DNA from 2 places in the Arthrobacter sp. UYEF3 genome. Region 2 is predicted to be linked to the other one. Evidence: predicted binding sites of a transcription regulator. Region 2 holds the regulator's gene; the other holds the start of a gene.
The links. The regulator HspR, encoded in region 2, represses chaperone genes until heat shock. The targets are predictions, from matches to a motif close to AAGTTGAGTCNNNNNGACTCAACTT.
Positions count from the first base shown of each region.

Region 1: a site for HspR is predicted at 3,616-3,640, ahead of clpB (ATP-dependent chaperone ClpB). Genes of this name have one in related genera too.

Region 1 covers NZ_JBEPNK010000031.1:1,642-9,365, reverse strand. Annotated here, with positions in the region: gene ABIB14_RS16675 (septum formation family protein) at 1-850, shown strand, start outside; gene clpB (ATP-dependent chaperone ClpB) at 926-3,583, opposite strand; gene ABIB14_RS16665 (carboxymuconolactone decarboxylase family protein) at 4,591-5,082, shown strand; gene ABIB14_RS16660 (sulfate/molybdate ABC transporter ATP-binding protein) at 5,138-6,187, opposite strand; gene ABIB14_RS16655 (ABC transporter permease) at 6,184-7,047, opposite strand; gene modA (molybdate ABC transporter substrate-binding protein) at 7,054-7,724, opposite strand, start outside.
Region 2 covers NZ_JBEPNK010000027.1:27,516-35,239, reverse strand. Annotated here, with positions in the region: gene ABIB14_RS15885 (hypothetical protein) at 1-304, shown strand, start outside; gene dnaK (molecular chaperone DnaK) at 626-2,488, shown strand; gene ABIB14_RS15875 (nucleotide exchange factor GrpE) at 2,491-3,162, shown strand; gene ABIB14_RS15870 (DnaJ C-terminal domain-containing protein) at 3,257-4,225, shown strand; gene ABIB14_RS15865 (heat shock protein transcriptional repressor HspR) at 4,236-4,661, shown strand; gene betT (choline BCCT transporter BetT) at 4,852-7,113, shown strand; gene ABIB14_RS15855 (DEAD/DEAH box helicase) at 7,140-7,724, opposite strand, start outside.

The DNA.
Region 1 (7,724 bases), on a different contig from region 2:
CGACCGTCCGGCTCCGGCCCCGCCGGTAGGCGCGCCCTCTTCCGTCCATGTTCCGCCGCGGCCTTCCGCGCCGCCGACGTCGGCAGTCCCTGTTCTCCCCGGCGGCACCGACCCGGAATCCCGCGCTCCGTCCTCGCGCCGTGCAGCCGCGAGGTCCCGGACCCGGACGACGCCGCGGGCCACACCGGATACACCTGCTACTGCCAAGGATCCAGACCGCAAGGGATCCTCGGGTGCATCCCAGATCGGCAGACTGCTTTCCGCCCAGACGGCCCAGCTCCGGGCCGCGCAGTTGGGGCCGCGCACCCGGGAGCTTGGCCGCACCCTGTGGGCCGGCGCCCAACGGCTGGGCCTGGCAAAGGTGGGCATCGCCGCCGTCGTGGTGCTGGGCTTGCTGGTCTGGTGGCTGACATCGCTGGGGACGCCCGCACAGCAGCCGGCGGCCGGGACCTTACCCGCGCCCGAAGCCTCCTCCTCGGCCCCCGCCCGCGGCGCGCTGCCGCTGGAAGGCGTCAGCCCGATGGATTTCCGGCTGGGCGACTGCTTCAAGGATTTCGACGCGAACGCCGCCGCTTCCACCGTGGTGGCCTGTGACACCGGACATTCTGCGCAACTCGTGGCCATCGAGTCGTACGCCGCCTCCGACGCGTACCCGGGCCGCGATCCGCTGAAACAGCGGGCGCTGGGCGCCTGCAAGGCGGCAGCACTGACCGAGAAGTCCAACGACTACACGCTCAGCTACAAGCTGGCCTACCCGAGCTCCTCCAGCTGGGGCACCGGTGACCGGAGGGTTGACTGCTACATAGCCGCGGACGGCGGAAACATCATCAAGGAGTCCCTGCTCCCCTAGCGCCATTCCGTTCCCGCTGCCGGGGGCGCCAGCCACACGATGCGGCTGGCGCCCGCCCCCCGGAGTCTAAGTCTGTTATTCCTTGCGGCCGACCGAGAGTCCGCTGCCGGTGGAGGCTCCGCCGTCGGGCCGTGCGGACGCCTCCGGGCCGGCCATGGTCAGTTCCAGCAGGTCCGGGGCGGTGTCCACCAGCACGGTATCGCCGTCCGAAATGTCGCCGGCCAGGATGGACTTGGCCAGCCGGTCGCCGATTTCCCGCTGCACGAGGCGGCGCAGCGGGCGGGCGCCGTAGGCAGGGTCGTAGCCTGTGACGGCCAGCCAGGCCCGGGCTCCGTCCGTGACTTCCAGGTTGAGCCGGCGGCCCTTGAGCCTCTCGGCCAGTTCCTTCACCTGTAGCTCCACGATCTCGGCGAGTTCCTCGACGGTCAGCGGGTCGAAGATCACCACCTCGTCGAGCCGGTTCAGGAACTCGGGCTTGAACGAGGCGTGCACCGTCGCCATGACCGCGTCCCGTTTGGTGGCGGCGTCGAGGCCCGGGTCCACGAGGAACTGGCTGCCCAGGTTGGAGGTCAGGACCAGGATCACGTTGCGGAAGTCCACGGTGCGGCCCTGGCCGTCGGTGAGGCGGCCGTCGTCGAGCACCTGGAGGAGGATGTCGAAGACCTCCGGGTGGGCCTTCTCCACCTCGTCCAGCAGCACCACGGAGTACGGACGACGGCGGACGGCTTCGGTCAGCTGTCCGCCCTCCTCGTAGCCCACGTAGCCGGGAGGGGCGCCGACGAGCCTGGCCACGGTGTGCTTCTCGGAGTACTCGGACATGTCGATCCGCACCATGGCCCGTTCATCGTCGAAGAGGAAATCGGCGAGGGATTTGGCCAGCTCGGTCTTGCCGACGCCGGTGGGGCCCAGGAACAGGAAGGAGCCGGTGGGCCGGTTGGGGTCGCTGATCCCGGCGCGGGCGCGGCGCACGGCGTCGGACACCGCGGTGACGGCCTTGCTCTGGCCGATCAGCCGCTCGCCCAGGACGTGTTCCATGTCCAGCAGCTTCTGGCTCTCGCCCTGCAGCATGCGACCCGCGGGGATGCCGGTCCACGCCGAGATCACCTCGGCAATGTCGTCCGCGGTGACCTGGTCTGCCACCATCTGCCCGGACTTGTCAGGCACAGCTTCCTCGGCCTCGGCCGCTGCCTTAAGTTCGCGCTCCAGAGCCGGGATTTCGCCGTAGAGGATCCGCGACGCCGTCTCGAGGTCACCCTCGCGCTCAGCTTTTTCCTCTGCGGACCGCAGTTCGTCCAGCTTGGCGCGCAGGTCGCCGGCGCGGTTCAGGCCGGCTTTCTCGGCTTCCCAGCGGGCGTTCAGCCCGGCCAGCTCTTCCTTCTTGTCGGCCATGTCGGCGCGCAGGGCCTCGAGCCGTTCCACCGAGGCCGGGTCCGTTTCGCCAGTCAGGGCCAGCTCCTCCATGGTCAGCCGGTCCACCTGGCGGCGCAGCTGGTCGATTTCCTCCGGCGCGGAGTCTATTTCCATCCGCAGCCGGGACGCGGCCTCGTCCACGAGGTCGATCGCCTTGTCCGGCAGCTGCCGGCCGGAAATGTACCTGTTGGACAGGGTCGCGGCGGCAACGAGCGCGGAATCGGAGATGGAGACCTTGTGGTGCGCCTCGTAGCGTTCCTTGAGTCCGCGCAGGATGCCGATGGTGTCATCCACGCTCGGCTCGCCGACGAAGACCTGCTGGAAACGGCGTTCCAGGGCAGGGTCCTTTTCGATGTTTTCGCGGTACTCGTCCAACGTGGTGGCACCGATCAGCCGGAGCTCGCCGCGGGCCAGCATGGGCTTGAGCATGTTGCCGGCGTCCATCGAGCTGTCCCCGGTGGCGCCGGCACCCACTACGGTGTGGATCTCGTCGATAAAGGTGACGATCTGACCCTCGGAGCTCTTGATCTCCTCCAGCACCGCCTTGAGCCGCTCCTCGAATTCTCCGCGGTATTTGGCGCCCGCCACCATCGAGGCCAGGTCCAGGGCGATCAGCGTCTTGCCGCGCAGGCTCTCCGGCACGTCACCGGCCACGATCCGCTGGGCCAAACCTTCGACGACGGCGGTCTTGCCGACGCCGGGTTCGCCGATGATCACCGGGTTGTTCTTGGTGCGGCGGCTCAGCACCTGGATGATGCGGCGGATCTCGGCGTCGCGCCCGATCACCGGGTCCAGCTTGCCGGAACGGGCGATCGCTGTCAGGTCGGTGCCGAACTTCTCCAGCGACTGGAAGGTGTTCTCCGGGTCGGCATTGTCCACCTTGCGGTCGCCGCGGACGCCGGGCAGCGCCGCGAGCAACGCCTCATGCGAGGCGCCCGCTTCGCGCAGCAGCCGCCCGACGCCGTCATTTCCGGACGCAAGGCCGAGCAGCAGGTGTTCGGTGGAGACGAAGGAGTCGCCGAGGCGCTCCGCCTCATTCTGTGCGTTCTTGATGGCCTGCATCGCCGTGCGCGAAAGCTGGGCCTGCTGGACGGAACTGCCCGAGCCGGACGGCAGTGCCTTGATCGCGGAGCTCGCCTGGACACTGACGGCATCCGGGTCGGTGCCGGTGGCGCGGAGGAGTGCGACAGCGACCCCCTCGCGCTGGTCCATCAGCGCCTTGAGCAGATGCGCCGGTTCCAGCTGCGGGTTGCCGGCCGTCGAGGCGTTCATGGCGGCTGCCGAAAGAGCCTCCTGGCTCTTGGTGGTGAATTTGGTGTCCAAAGAGAGCTCCTTCCGGAATAAGACTGACGTCAAGGTTGAGTCTATCCCGCTCAACTTTGAATTTTGCCCCGTTGGTTCCATGTTTGCCCACGGCGAAACTGCTGTCTAGGGCCGGCGCCTGCGGGGCTTCGCATACCGGCGCAGGCACCCTCGGACCACAGCCGCCACTGGACATGCTCATTCTTCGCGCCGACGACGGAGAGGGCCACCCGGCATGCCCTCCTTCCCGCCGACCATTGGACATACTCCGAACATGTCCACTCCCGACGCTTCGCACTGGACATACTCCCTGGCATGTATGGCTGCGAACAATGGGCATGCTCTCCCCTGCCTTTGACCTCGGGGCATAGTTCCAATATGTCCACTGTCCCAGGCTAGGACGGGGCACGTCCCCTGGTCAGCCCACGGCCCGGAGCAGGCCCATAAATGCGATGGCCGCCGGTCCACGGCAACCTGTGCGGCCGCGCGGACGACGTCGCCGGCGGCCCGGGGCCAAGCGGCCACGGACACTCCAGTCCTGATGGCGTCGGCTCGCCGTTGGCGTGCAAAATCGGACATGCCCTCCCCTCGAGCCGACCATTGGACATACTCCGAACATGTCCACTCCCGACGCTTCGCACTGGACATACTCCCTGGCACGTATGGCTGCGAACAATGGGCATGCTCTCCCCTGCCTTGGACCTCGGGGCATAGTTCCAATATGTCCACTGCCGGGATTTTGGGCTGGGCATGTCCCCTCGGGCCGCTCGGCAACAATGGGCATGTCCCCTCGGGCTGCTCGGCAACAATGGGCATGTCCCCTCGGGCTGCTCGGCAACACGGGGCATGTCCGAGTCCGGCCCGACCGACGGGCATGTCCCGTACAAAGACGCGATCCGGCGGTCGGGTCCCCCAAGGAACCGGCCGCCGGATCGAATAATGGCTACGGGAATAGTCTGTCATAAGTTTGACAAGATTGTCACATGATATGTGGGCGCAGCGCTCCGGACCTCGCTAATCTGGGACCCATGAATGAGACTTCGGCCGCAGAGCACACCGCCGGCAGCGTTTTCCTGGACAAGGAGCACCCCGCCGCGTGGCGCGCGCTCAACGGCCTGGGCCTAAAAGCCAAGGAAGCGGCCACGGACGCGGGGCTGGACCTGACGCTGATCGAACTGCTGAACGTGCGCATCTCGCAGATCAACGGCTGCGCTTTCTGCCTGGACATGCACGTGGCCGATGCCGTGAAGAACGGCGAATCGCCCCAGCGGCTGGCCGTCCTCCCCGCCTGGCGTGATACGACCCTCTTCACCGAGAAGGAACGTGCCGCCCTGACCCTGGCCGAGGCGATCACCGGCATCTCCGACGTCGTGGCCCGTGAACGCGAAGGAGGCCATGCCCGCAAGCACCTCAGCGATGCCGAATTCTCCGCGGTCAGCTGGCTCGCCATCACGATGAACGCGTTCAACCGGGTGTCAATCGTCAGCCAGCACCCGGTGCGCAAAAAGGACCAGGGCTAGCCGGACCAGCCGGGCACCAGCGCAAGCCCGGACGCGGTCCCGGCAACGCCCGGCCCTACGCCGGGTAGATCGACACGGCGGCCGCCTTGACCACGAAGTAGGCCCGCACCCCCGGTGCCAGACCGAGGTCTGCCGACGCTGCGGGCGTGACATCCGCGGACAGTTCCCCGGCCCGCACCCGGATCTGGTCGCCGTGCGGTTCCAGATCCGTGACGGTCACCGGGAACGAGTTGCGCGGGCTGCCGTGCGCCTCGCTGAGGAAGACGGAGACGGCCGACGGCGGGAAGGCGGCCACGCCGCTCTGGCCGGTTACCGGCGGGTCCTCGTGCCGGCCGGCGAATTCGAGGCCGGCGGCCGTGCGGAGTCCGCCCGGGATGACGGTACCGGCCACAAGGTTCAGCCCCGCCAGCCCGGCGGCGAAGCGGCTGCGGGGCCTTTGGAGCACGTCCCGGGTGGGGCCTTCTTCGGTGATCCGGCCTTCCTCCATCACGATCACGCGGTCCGCGAGCATGTAGGCGTCCAGGACATCGTGCGTGACCATGATGGCGCGGCGACCGGCCAGGACCCGCTTCAGCAACCGCCGCAGCAGCGGGGCCGCGTGGACGTCCAGGGCGGCCATCGGCTCGTCCAGCAGCAGCAGTTCCGGGTCGGCGGCCAGCGCCCGGGCCACCGCCACCCGCTGGGCCTGGCCGCCGGAGAGTTCCCCGGGGCGCCTCCCGGCCAGCTCTGAGGCGTCGACCTCGGCCAGCCAGTGCCGGGCGGCTGCCCTCGCCGGCCCCTTGGCCACCCCGGCGCTCCGTGGCCCGAAGGCAACGTTTTCCAGTGCGGTCAGATGCGGGAACAGCAACGGTTCCTGGGCCAGCAGGGAGGTGCCGCGTCGGTGCGGGGCGGTCCAGGCGTTCCGCCCGGGCCCCAGCTCGAAGAGGATGCGGCCGTCAACTTCCGCCCGGCCTGTATCCGGGCGGAGCAGGCCTGCGGTGACGGCGAGCAGGGTCGATTTCCCGGCGCCGTTGGGCCCGAGCACCGCCAGCGTCTCTCCGGCGCCCAGGCTCAGCGAAACATCCAGCCCGCGTGCGGCGACCGCCGCCTTAAGCGTGAACGTCATGATCCCCGCCGCGTGTTCGCGGGCTGGCCCGGGGGGCGGCCGGAGCGGCTGGCCGCGGGGCCGGCGGACGGCGCCGGGCCCCGGTAGCTGAGCCCGACGACGACGACCGCCACGGCGACGAGCAGCAGCGACAGTGCCACGGCGGCGTCGGCGTCGGTCTCGCGCTGCAGGTAGATTTCCAGCGGCAAGGTGCGGGTTACCCCCTGGAGGCTGCCGGCGAAGGTGAGGGTGGCGCCGAATTCGCCGAGGCTGCGGGCGAAGGAGAGGACGGCCCCGGAGGCGAGGCCCGGCAGCACCAGCGGGACGGTGACGCGGCGCAGCACCGTGCTGGGACGGGCGCCGAGGGTTGCCGCCACGGCCTCGTACCGGCTTCCGGCGGAGCGCAGGGCGCCTTCGAGGCTGACAACCAGGAACGGCAGCGCGACGAAGGTCTGGGCGAGCACCACTGCCGTCGTCGAGAACGCGATCTGGATGCCGGCGACTTCGAGGCTCCGGCCCAGCAGGCCTTGCCGGCCGAACGTGTAGAGCAGCGCGATGCCGCCCACCACCGGAGGCAGCACCAGCGGCAGCAGCACGAAGGAGCGCAGGAGCCGCTGGCCCGGAAAAGCACCCCGCGCCAGAACCAAGGCCAGCGGAACGCCGAGCAGTACACAGAGTACGGTGCTCGCCGCCGCCGTGCGCAGACTCAGCCCCAGGGCCGTAAGCGAAGCCTCCGAGGTGACCAAGGGGATGAAATCCGGCCAGTTGACCCGGGCCACCATGGCAGCGAGCGGCAGCAGGACGAACAGGGCCCCGGCCGCGGCAATGACCAGCACCCAGCGCGGAATCCCGCTGTACGCTCCCGCCCGCCGGTGGTTCACCGTGCCCTACGGGGTGCCGAAGCCGGCATCGGCCAGGACTTTCTTGCCCGCCGGACCCGTGACTGCCGCAATGAAGGCCGCGGCCAGCTCCTTGTTCTTGCTGCTCCGCACGGCGGTGATGGGGTACGTGTTCACGGCCTTGGCTGCCCGGGCGAAGGGAATCTCCTTCACCTTGTCCCCGGCCGCCCTGACGTCCGTGACGTAGACCAGCCCGGCGTCGGCCTCTCCGGACCTGACCTTGCCCAGCACGTCGGTCACGGACGACTCTTCACTCACCGGTTTCAGGGTGGTGCCGGTTTCCTTCTCGATCGTCTTCGTGGCGGCGCCGCACGGAACCTGGCTTGCACAGATGACTACCTTCACACCAGGCTTGGCCAGGTCCGCAAAGGAGCCGACCGACGCCGGGTTGGCCGGGGGCACCGCGATCGTCAGCACGTTGGTGGCGAAGTCTGCCGGGGATCCCTCCACCAGGGACGCGTCGGAGAGCTTGGTCATATTCTTGGTATCGGCTGAGGCAAAAACGTCGGCGGGCGCCCCCTGGCTGATCTGGGTGACGAGGTCCGAGGATCCGGCGAAGCTGAGCGCTATCTTGGTTCCCGGGTGGCCGGCCTCGAAATCAGCGGCAAGCTTGGTGAAGGTGGACTTGAGCGAAGCCGCGGCAAACACCGTGATGGTTC
Region 2 (7,724 bases):
TCCCGAGGGCGAGTACGCCGAGGGGGACTACGGCAACGCGGGCGTCGCCGGCGGCACGACGGTCGGGTCCGAAGCGGGCGACTATCCCGAAGGCGACTACGGACAGGCGGGCGCCACCGGCCCGGACGCCGTCGCCGGCGAGGAGGGCGAATACCCCGAAGGTGATTACGGCGCCGCGGGCGCCGCGGGTGCCGGGCGCACCGGCCGCCGCGCCGCCGAAGAATCTGCCGCTGACGAATCCACCGGCGACGGCACTGACCGCGACGCTACCGTCCGGGACGCTGCCGGCCGGGACGACGTATAGATCCACCCCTACCGTCTCGCCGACCGTTCTCGCACAGCGAAATCTTGTCCAAAGGAATTTGGCGCTGCCTAAAAGCCGGAGAAATCCGCGCTGTGGCGGCCGCCCGGATTCGTGCGTGGCCATGCCTTGGGCCAACTTGAGTCAGGTTGGCTCAAGTTCGGATTGACATCGCAACGTGCGTCTGTAAAGTTGAGTGCAGAGCGCTCAATAAGTGGGCGCGCCTCGTTATCGACGGGCTCGATCCCCGGGTATGGCCCGGTCGCCGGGCACCCGCCCGATGTCCGGGGCCAGCAAGTTTCCACGGAAAGAAGGAAGCAACACATGTCACGAGCAGTAGGTATTGACCTCGGAACCACGAACTCCGTCGTCTCCGTTCTCGAAGGTGGCGAGCCCACCGTCATTGCCAACGCCGAGGGCGGCCGCACCACGCCGTCGGTTGTTGCATTCTCCAAGTCGGGCGAAGTGCTGGTCGGCGAGATCGCTAAGCGCCAGGCCGTAAACAACATCGACCGCACCATCGCATCGGTCAAGCGCCACATGGGCACCGACTGGAGCGTAGCGATCGATGACAAGAAGTACACGGCCCAGGAAATTTCCGCCCGCGTCCTGATGAAGCTGAAGAACGACGCCGAGTCCTACCTGGGTGAGAAGGTCACGGATGCCGTGATCACCGTTCCCGCGTACTTCAACGACGCCGAGCGCCAGGCCACCAAGGAGGCCGGAGAAATTGCGGGCCTCAAGGTCCTGCGCATCGTCAACGAGCCCACCGCGGCCGCCCTGGCGTACGGCCTGGACAAGGGCAAGGAAGACGAACTCATCCTCGTCTTCGACCTCGGCGGCGGAACCTTCGACGTGTCCCTCCTCGAGGTCGGCAAGGACGAAGATGACTTCTCCACCATCCAGGTGCGCTCCACCGCCGGTGACAACCGCCTCGGCGGCGACGACTGGGACCAGCGCGTCGTGGATTACCTGCTGAATCAGCTCAAGGTCAAGGGCATCGACCTGTCCAAGGACAAGATCGCCCTGCAGCGCCTCCGCGAGGCCGCCGAGCAGGCCAAGAAGGAGCTCTCATCCTCCTCAAGCACCAACGTTTCCCTCCAGTACCTCTCCGTCACCCCCGACGGCCCGGTCCACCTGGACGAGCAGCTCACCCGCGCCAAGTTCCAGGACCTCACCAAGGACCTGCTGGAGCGCACCAAGAAGCCGTTCCACGACGTTATCAAGGAAGCCGGAATCAAGCTTTCCGAAATCGACCACATCGTGCTGGTGGGCGGCTCCACCCGGATGCCCGCCGTCACCGAGCTGGTTAAGGAACTCGCCGGCGGCAAGGAGCCGAACAAGGGCGTCAACCCGGACGAGGTCGTCGCCGTCGGCGCCGCACTGCAGGCCGGTGTCCTGAAGGGCGAGCGCAAGGACGTGCTCCTGATCGACGTCACTCCGCTGTCCCTGGGCATCGAAACCAAGGGCGGTGTCATGACGCACCTGATCGAGCGCAACACGGCCATCCCCACGAAGCGCAGCGAAACCTTCACCACCGCCGACGACAACCAGCCGTCCGTGGCGATCCAGGTCTTCCAGGGCGAGCGCGAGTTCACCCGCGACAACAAGCCGCTGGGCACCTTCGAGCTGACCGGCATCGCGCCGGCTCCGCGCGGCGTCCCGCAGGTCGAGGTCACCTTCGACATCGACGCGAATGGCATTGTGCACGTCTCCGCGAAGGACAAGGGCACCGGCAAGGAACAGTCGATGACCATCACTGGCGGCTCCAGCCTCTCCAAGGAAGACATTGACCGCATGGTCCGTGACGCCGAGGAGCACGCGGCAGAGGACAAGGCCCGACGCGAGGCGACCGACACCCGCAACACCGCCGAGCAGCTCGCCTACTCCGTGGACAAGCTGATCGCCGACAATGCCGACAAGCTGCCGGAAGAGGTCAAGACCGAGGTCCAGGCCGACGTCGACGCCCTCAAGGCAGCGCTCGAGGGCACGGACGACGCCGCCGTCAAGACCGCGTTTGAGAAGCTCCAGGCTTCCCAGACCAAGCTCGGCGAGGCCATCTACGCCCAGCCCGGAGCCGCAGACGGCGCCGCTGGTGCCCAGGATGCCCCGGCTGGCGAGCACGCAGCTTCGGACGAGGACATCGTCGACGCCGAGATCGTTGATGAAGATGAGAAGAAGAAGTAGCCATGCCGCACCACGGTAACGAAGAAGAGCACAGCGCCTCCGGGGACCGCCGCGACGAGCAGCGGCAGGACGACAGCCAGAAGCCGGTGATCCACGATAACCGCAAGGTTGATCCGAAGACCGGTCAGGCACGCCACCCCGACCAGGAGCGCACCACCGCAGGGGAGCCGGAGTCCGGGGACGCACTGTCCCAGGCCGAAGACATCCTCAATAGCGTGGACGTCCCGGCGGCCGACTCGGTCGCCCAGGGGGTCAACGCCGCGGAGGCGGAGGAACTGAAAAACGACCTCCGCCGCCTGCAGGCAGAGTACGTCAACTACCGCAAGCGCGTCGAGCGTGACCGCGCCGTGGCGGGGGAGATGGCCGTCGTCGGCGTCCTGAACTCGCTGCTTCCGGTGCTGGACGACGTCGACGCCGCCCGGCAGCACGGCGACCTCGCGGAAGGCCCCTTCGCCTCGATCGCCGTAAAGCTGGAGAACGCGCTGAAGACCTACGGCCTGGTGCGTATCGACGAGACCGGCGTGGAGTTCGATCCCACGATCCACGAGGCCCTCATCCAGCAGCCCGGCCAGGACGTCGAAACCGACACTGTCAGCCAGGTCCTGCGCTCCGGCTACCGGGCCGGCGACCGGGTGCTCCGAGCAGCCCAGGTCATCGTGGCTGTACCGGCGTAACAACACGCCATCGAGATGACAGTTCGCGTCAGTGTTTCGCGGAAACATTGGCGTGAACTGTCATCTCGGCACACAGATTTGAAAGGAAACGCTATTGGCTAGCCAGGATTGGGTGGACAAGGACTTCTACAAGATCCTTGGTGTTGCCAAGGACGCTTCTGACGCTGACATCAAAAAGGCCTACCGGAAGCTGGCGCGGAAGCACCACCCGGACACTAACGCGGGGGACACTGCGTCGGAGAAGAAGTTTAAGGACATCTCCGAGGCCTATTCCGTGCTGTCCGACGCGGACGAGCGTCAGCAGTACGACGCCATCCGGGCGATGGGCGGCGGCGCGCGCTTCGCTCCCGGCAGCGCCGGCGGAGCAGGTGGCGGCGCCGGGTTCGAGGATCTCTTCGGCGGCCTCTTCACCGGCGGCGGTGGCCGCCACCCCGGCAGCTACAGCACGGCCGGCGGCATGCCGCCCGAATTCGCCGACCTTTTTGGCGGCGGCGGCCAGTCCTTCCAGCGTGCACCCCAAAAGGGCGCCGACCGCACCGCCGCGACCAGTATTTCCTTCGCCGGCTCCATCCGCGGCACCACCATCGGGCTGCGTGAGCCGGACGGCGAAGTGATCGACGTGCGCATCCCGGCCGGCATCAAGGACGGCCAAAAGGTCCGTGTCCGGGGCAAGGGACAGTATGGACCGGCCGGCAATGGCGACCTCATGGTCACGGTCGGCGTAAAGCCGCACGGCTTCTACACCCGCGACGGCGACAACCTGCGCATCCACGTCCCGGTCACGTTCGCCGAAGCCGCCCTGGGCGCCGACATCGAGGTCCCGACCATCGACGGCGAGAAGGTCAGGGTCCGCGTTCCGGCCGGCACCCCCGCCGGCCGGACCCTGCGAGTCAAGGGACGCGGCGTCAAGCACACCAAGGCCACCGGGGACTTGCTGGTCACCATCGACGTCGCGGTGCCGAAGAAGCTGAGCAAGGACGCCGAGGACGCTGTGAAGGCATTCGCGGCCGCCACCGCCGGCGAGGATGTCCGCGACGGCCTGGCAGCCAAGGCCCGGCTCTAGGAGTCCCGCCGTGGACATCGAGTTCGACCAGCCGATTTTCGTCATCTCCGTCGCCGCGGAACTGGCGGACATGCACCCGCAGACGCTGCGCCAGTATGACCGGCTCGGCATCGTCTCGCCCAGCCGGGCCCCCGGCAAGTCCCGGCGATACTCGCAACGGGACGTCAACCGGCTCCGCGAGGTGCAGCGCCTCTCCCAGGAGGGCGTCTCGCTGGAGGGCATCAAGCGGATCCTGCAGCTGGAAAACCAGGTTGCCGCGCTGCAGCGCCGGGTGGCCGAGCTGACCGAGGAAGTCGGCCGGCGCCGGCAACCGCTGGACTCCCGCATCTTCGCCGCGGGGGCAGCGGGCGACGTCGTCACACTGGCCCGCGGCCAGCGGCCCCGGGCCCGCTCGCAGGCTCTCGTGGTGTGGCGGCCGGGTGCGTTGGATAAGTAGGCCCTGCCGGCTGGGCCCTGCACAGACGGGGCCTTGGCCTGAGCCGCTTGAGGGGCATGGACTAGCATGATTAAGCAGGCCGCGCGCCACCGGGAGCCCCCTGCGCACGGCTGCCTATCCTTCCGGATCGGGGCCGCCTACGTCCCCGCACCCTGACGCCGGCCTACGTGGCCAACCGGAGGAGGACTTCATGGCTGAAGAAGCAAGTGCACGCCGTCCCGGGAACGGTCCCCCGAAAACGCTGATCCAACGGACGCTGCTCGGCGGCACCGACCGCCGCAACAACGTTCCGGACTTCGAGAACCGGCCGCCGATCTCCAGCCAAGAGCTCAGCAGGGGGCCGGCCGAACTGATCGAGGACCGCCGGCCCAAGGTCAACTGGCGCGTCTTCATCATCGCGTCGTGCATCATCATCACCTTCTCCGCCTGGGCCATGGTGACGCCGACAGGTGCCGCCGCGACCATGAAGAACGTGGTGGCGTGGATCGCCCAGAACCTTGGCTGGTTCTACGTCCTGACCGTTACCGTGGTGATCGTGTTCGTCCTCTGGGTCGCCTTTTCCAAGGAAGGTTCGGTCCGGCTCGGCCCCGACCACTCACGCCCGCAGTACAAGCTCTTCACCTGGGTGGCCATGCTCTTCGCCGCCGGCGTCGGGATCGACATGCTCTTCTTTTCCGTCACAGGACCCATCAGCCAATACATGAAGCCGCCGTCGGGACCGGGCCAGAGCCAGGCGTCAGCCCAGGACGCTGTGGTCTGGACCATGTTCCACTACGGCATTGCCGGTTGGGCCATGTACGCGCTGCTCGGCATGGCCATGGGCTATTTCGCTTACCGCTGGGGCATGCCGCTGTCCATCCGGGCAGCCCTGTATCCCCTGCTGGGCAAGCGCGTCCGCGGCGGGATCGGTGACACCATCGATATCCTCACCCTGGTGGGCACGGTCTTTGGCGTGGCCACGTCCATGGGCATCGGCGTGGTGTTGTTGAACGTCGGGTTCGCCCTGCTGTTCGGTCTGCAGCAAGGCCTGGGCCTGCAGATCGCCCTGGTGATCGTCGCCGTCGTGATGACCATCGCGGCGTGTACCTCCGGAGTCGACAAGGGGATCCGCTGGATCTCCGAACTGAACATCTGGAGCGCGGCCGCCATGCTGCTGTACATCCTGGTCACCGGCCAGACCTCCTTCCTGCTCAACGCCCTGGTAGAGAATATTGGCCGGTTCATTTTCACCCTCCCCGACCGCACCCTGCAGACCTTCGCCTACGAGGCGGGCGGCTCGGAGTGGATGGCCGGATGGACGCTGTTCTTTTGGGCCTTCTGGATGGCCTGGGGCCCGTTCGTGGGCCTGTTTCTGGCGCGCATCTCGCGCGGCCGTACCCTGCGCGAGTTCGTCATCGCCGCCATCACCGCCCCGGTGCTTTGCGACTTCCTGATCGTGAGCATCTTTGGCAACAGCGCCATGCATGAGGTCCTCAGCGGAAACACGGAGTTTGCCCAACTCGCCATAGCCAGCCCGGAACAGGGCTGGTACGCGCTCCTAAAGATGTTCCCCGGCGCCGGTTTCCTGATCGGCCTGGGTACCCTGTCCGGCCTGCTGTTCTACCTCACGAGCGCAAACTCTGGCGCCATGGTGATGTCCAACTTCTCCTCCTCGATCCCGGACCCGTCCCAGGACGGCGCCAAGTGGCTCCGCATTTTCTGGGCGGTGCTGACCGCGCTGCTGACCATTGCAATGCTGGTGGCCGGCGGCGTGACCACCATGGAATACGCCACGCTCATCTTCGCGCTGCCGGTGACCATCATCGCGTTCCTGGTGATGGCCTCCTTCTCCAAAGCCCTGCGGATGGAGCGCGCCGAACGCGAAGGCCACGTCCTGCGCCGCCAGGCGACTGCCGCGCATGGCGGGCTCGTGCCCGAACGCAGTTGGCGCCAACGGCTGGCCGGGATGCGCTCCTATCCGTCCAAGAAACAAGCAGCCCAGTTCATGGAGCGCGTGGCGCAGCCGGCCCTGGCCGACGTGGTCAGGGAGTTCAGCCAGCAGGGCTACCAGGCCACGCTGGACAGTATCCCGAACGAGGAGACCGGAATCTCCAGCCACCGGCTGCTGGTCATCATCCCGGACCACCGCAACTTCGACTACGAGGTCCAGGCACTGGAAGTACCGGTGCCCATGTTCGGCGGCCGCATGTCCCGCGAAACGGACGTCTACTACCGGGTGGAGGTGTTCACCCAGACAGGTTCCGAGGGCTACGACCTGATGGGGGTGACCCACCAGCAGATCATTGATGACGTCCTGGACCGCTACGAGGCGCACCTGGGCTTCCTGACGTACTCGAGCCAGCACGACTACGCCTCCGTACTCACGCCGCCGCCCGCACCCGCCACCGGCGCCATCGACAGGGTGGAGCCGGCGGAGGACGGCGGCCAGGAAAGTCCCGCCCCAAAGGACTGAAGCGGTCCGGCCGCACCGGCCGCGGTTCAGTCGTTGAACAGCCCGGCCAGGTCCTCCGCGGTCAGTGCCCCGCCCGACAGCGCGTCGCCCGCCATGACATCCGCGAACAACTGTGACTTTTTGGCCTTGAGCGCCATGACCTTCTCCTCGATGGTGTCCTTCGCGACCAGACGGTACACCATCACGTTGCGCGACTGGCCGATCCGGTGGGTGCGGTCCACGGCCTGCGCTTCCGAGGCCGGGTTCCACCACGGGTCCAGCAGGAACACATAGTCCGCCTCGGTCAGGTTCAGGCCGAAGCCGCCGGCCTTGAGGCTGATCAGGAAGACCGGCGCCGCGCCATTCTTGAACTCGTTGACGACGTCGGTGCGGTTGCGGGTGCTGCCGTCGAGGTAGCAGAACTCGATGTTTTCCTCGATCAGCCGCTCCCGGACCTTGCCGAGGAACCCGGTGAACTGGCTGAAGATCAGCGCCCGGTGGCCTTCCGCGACGAGGTCCTGCAACTGCTCGAACAACACGTCGAGTTTGCTCGAGCGCACCCCTGAGAGGGACGGGTCGATCAGCGACGGGTCGAGGCTGAGCTGCCGCAGCAGGGTCAGGGACTGGAAGAT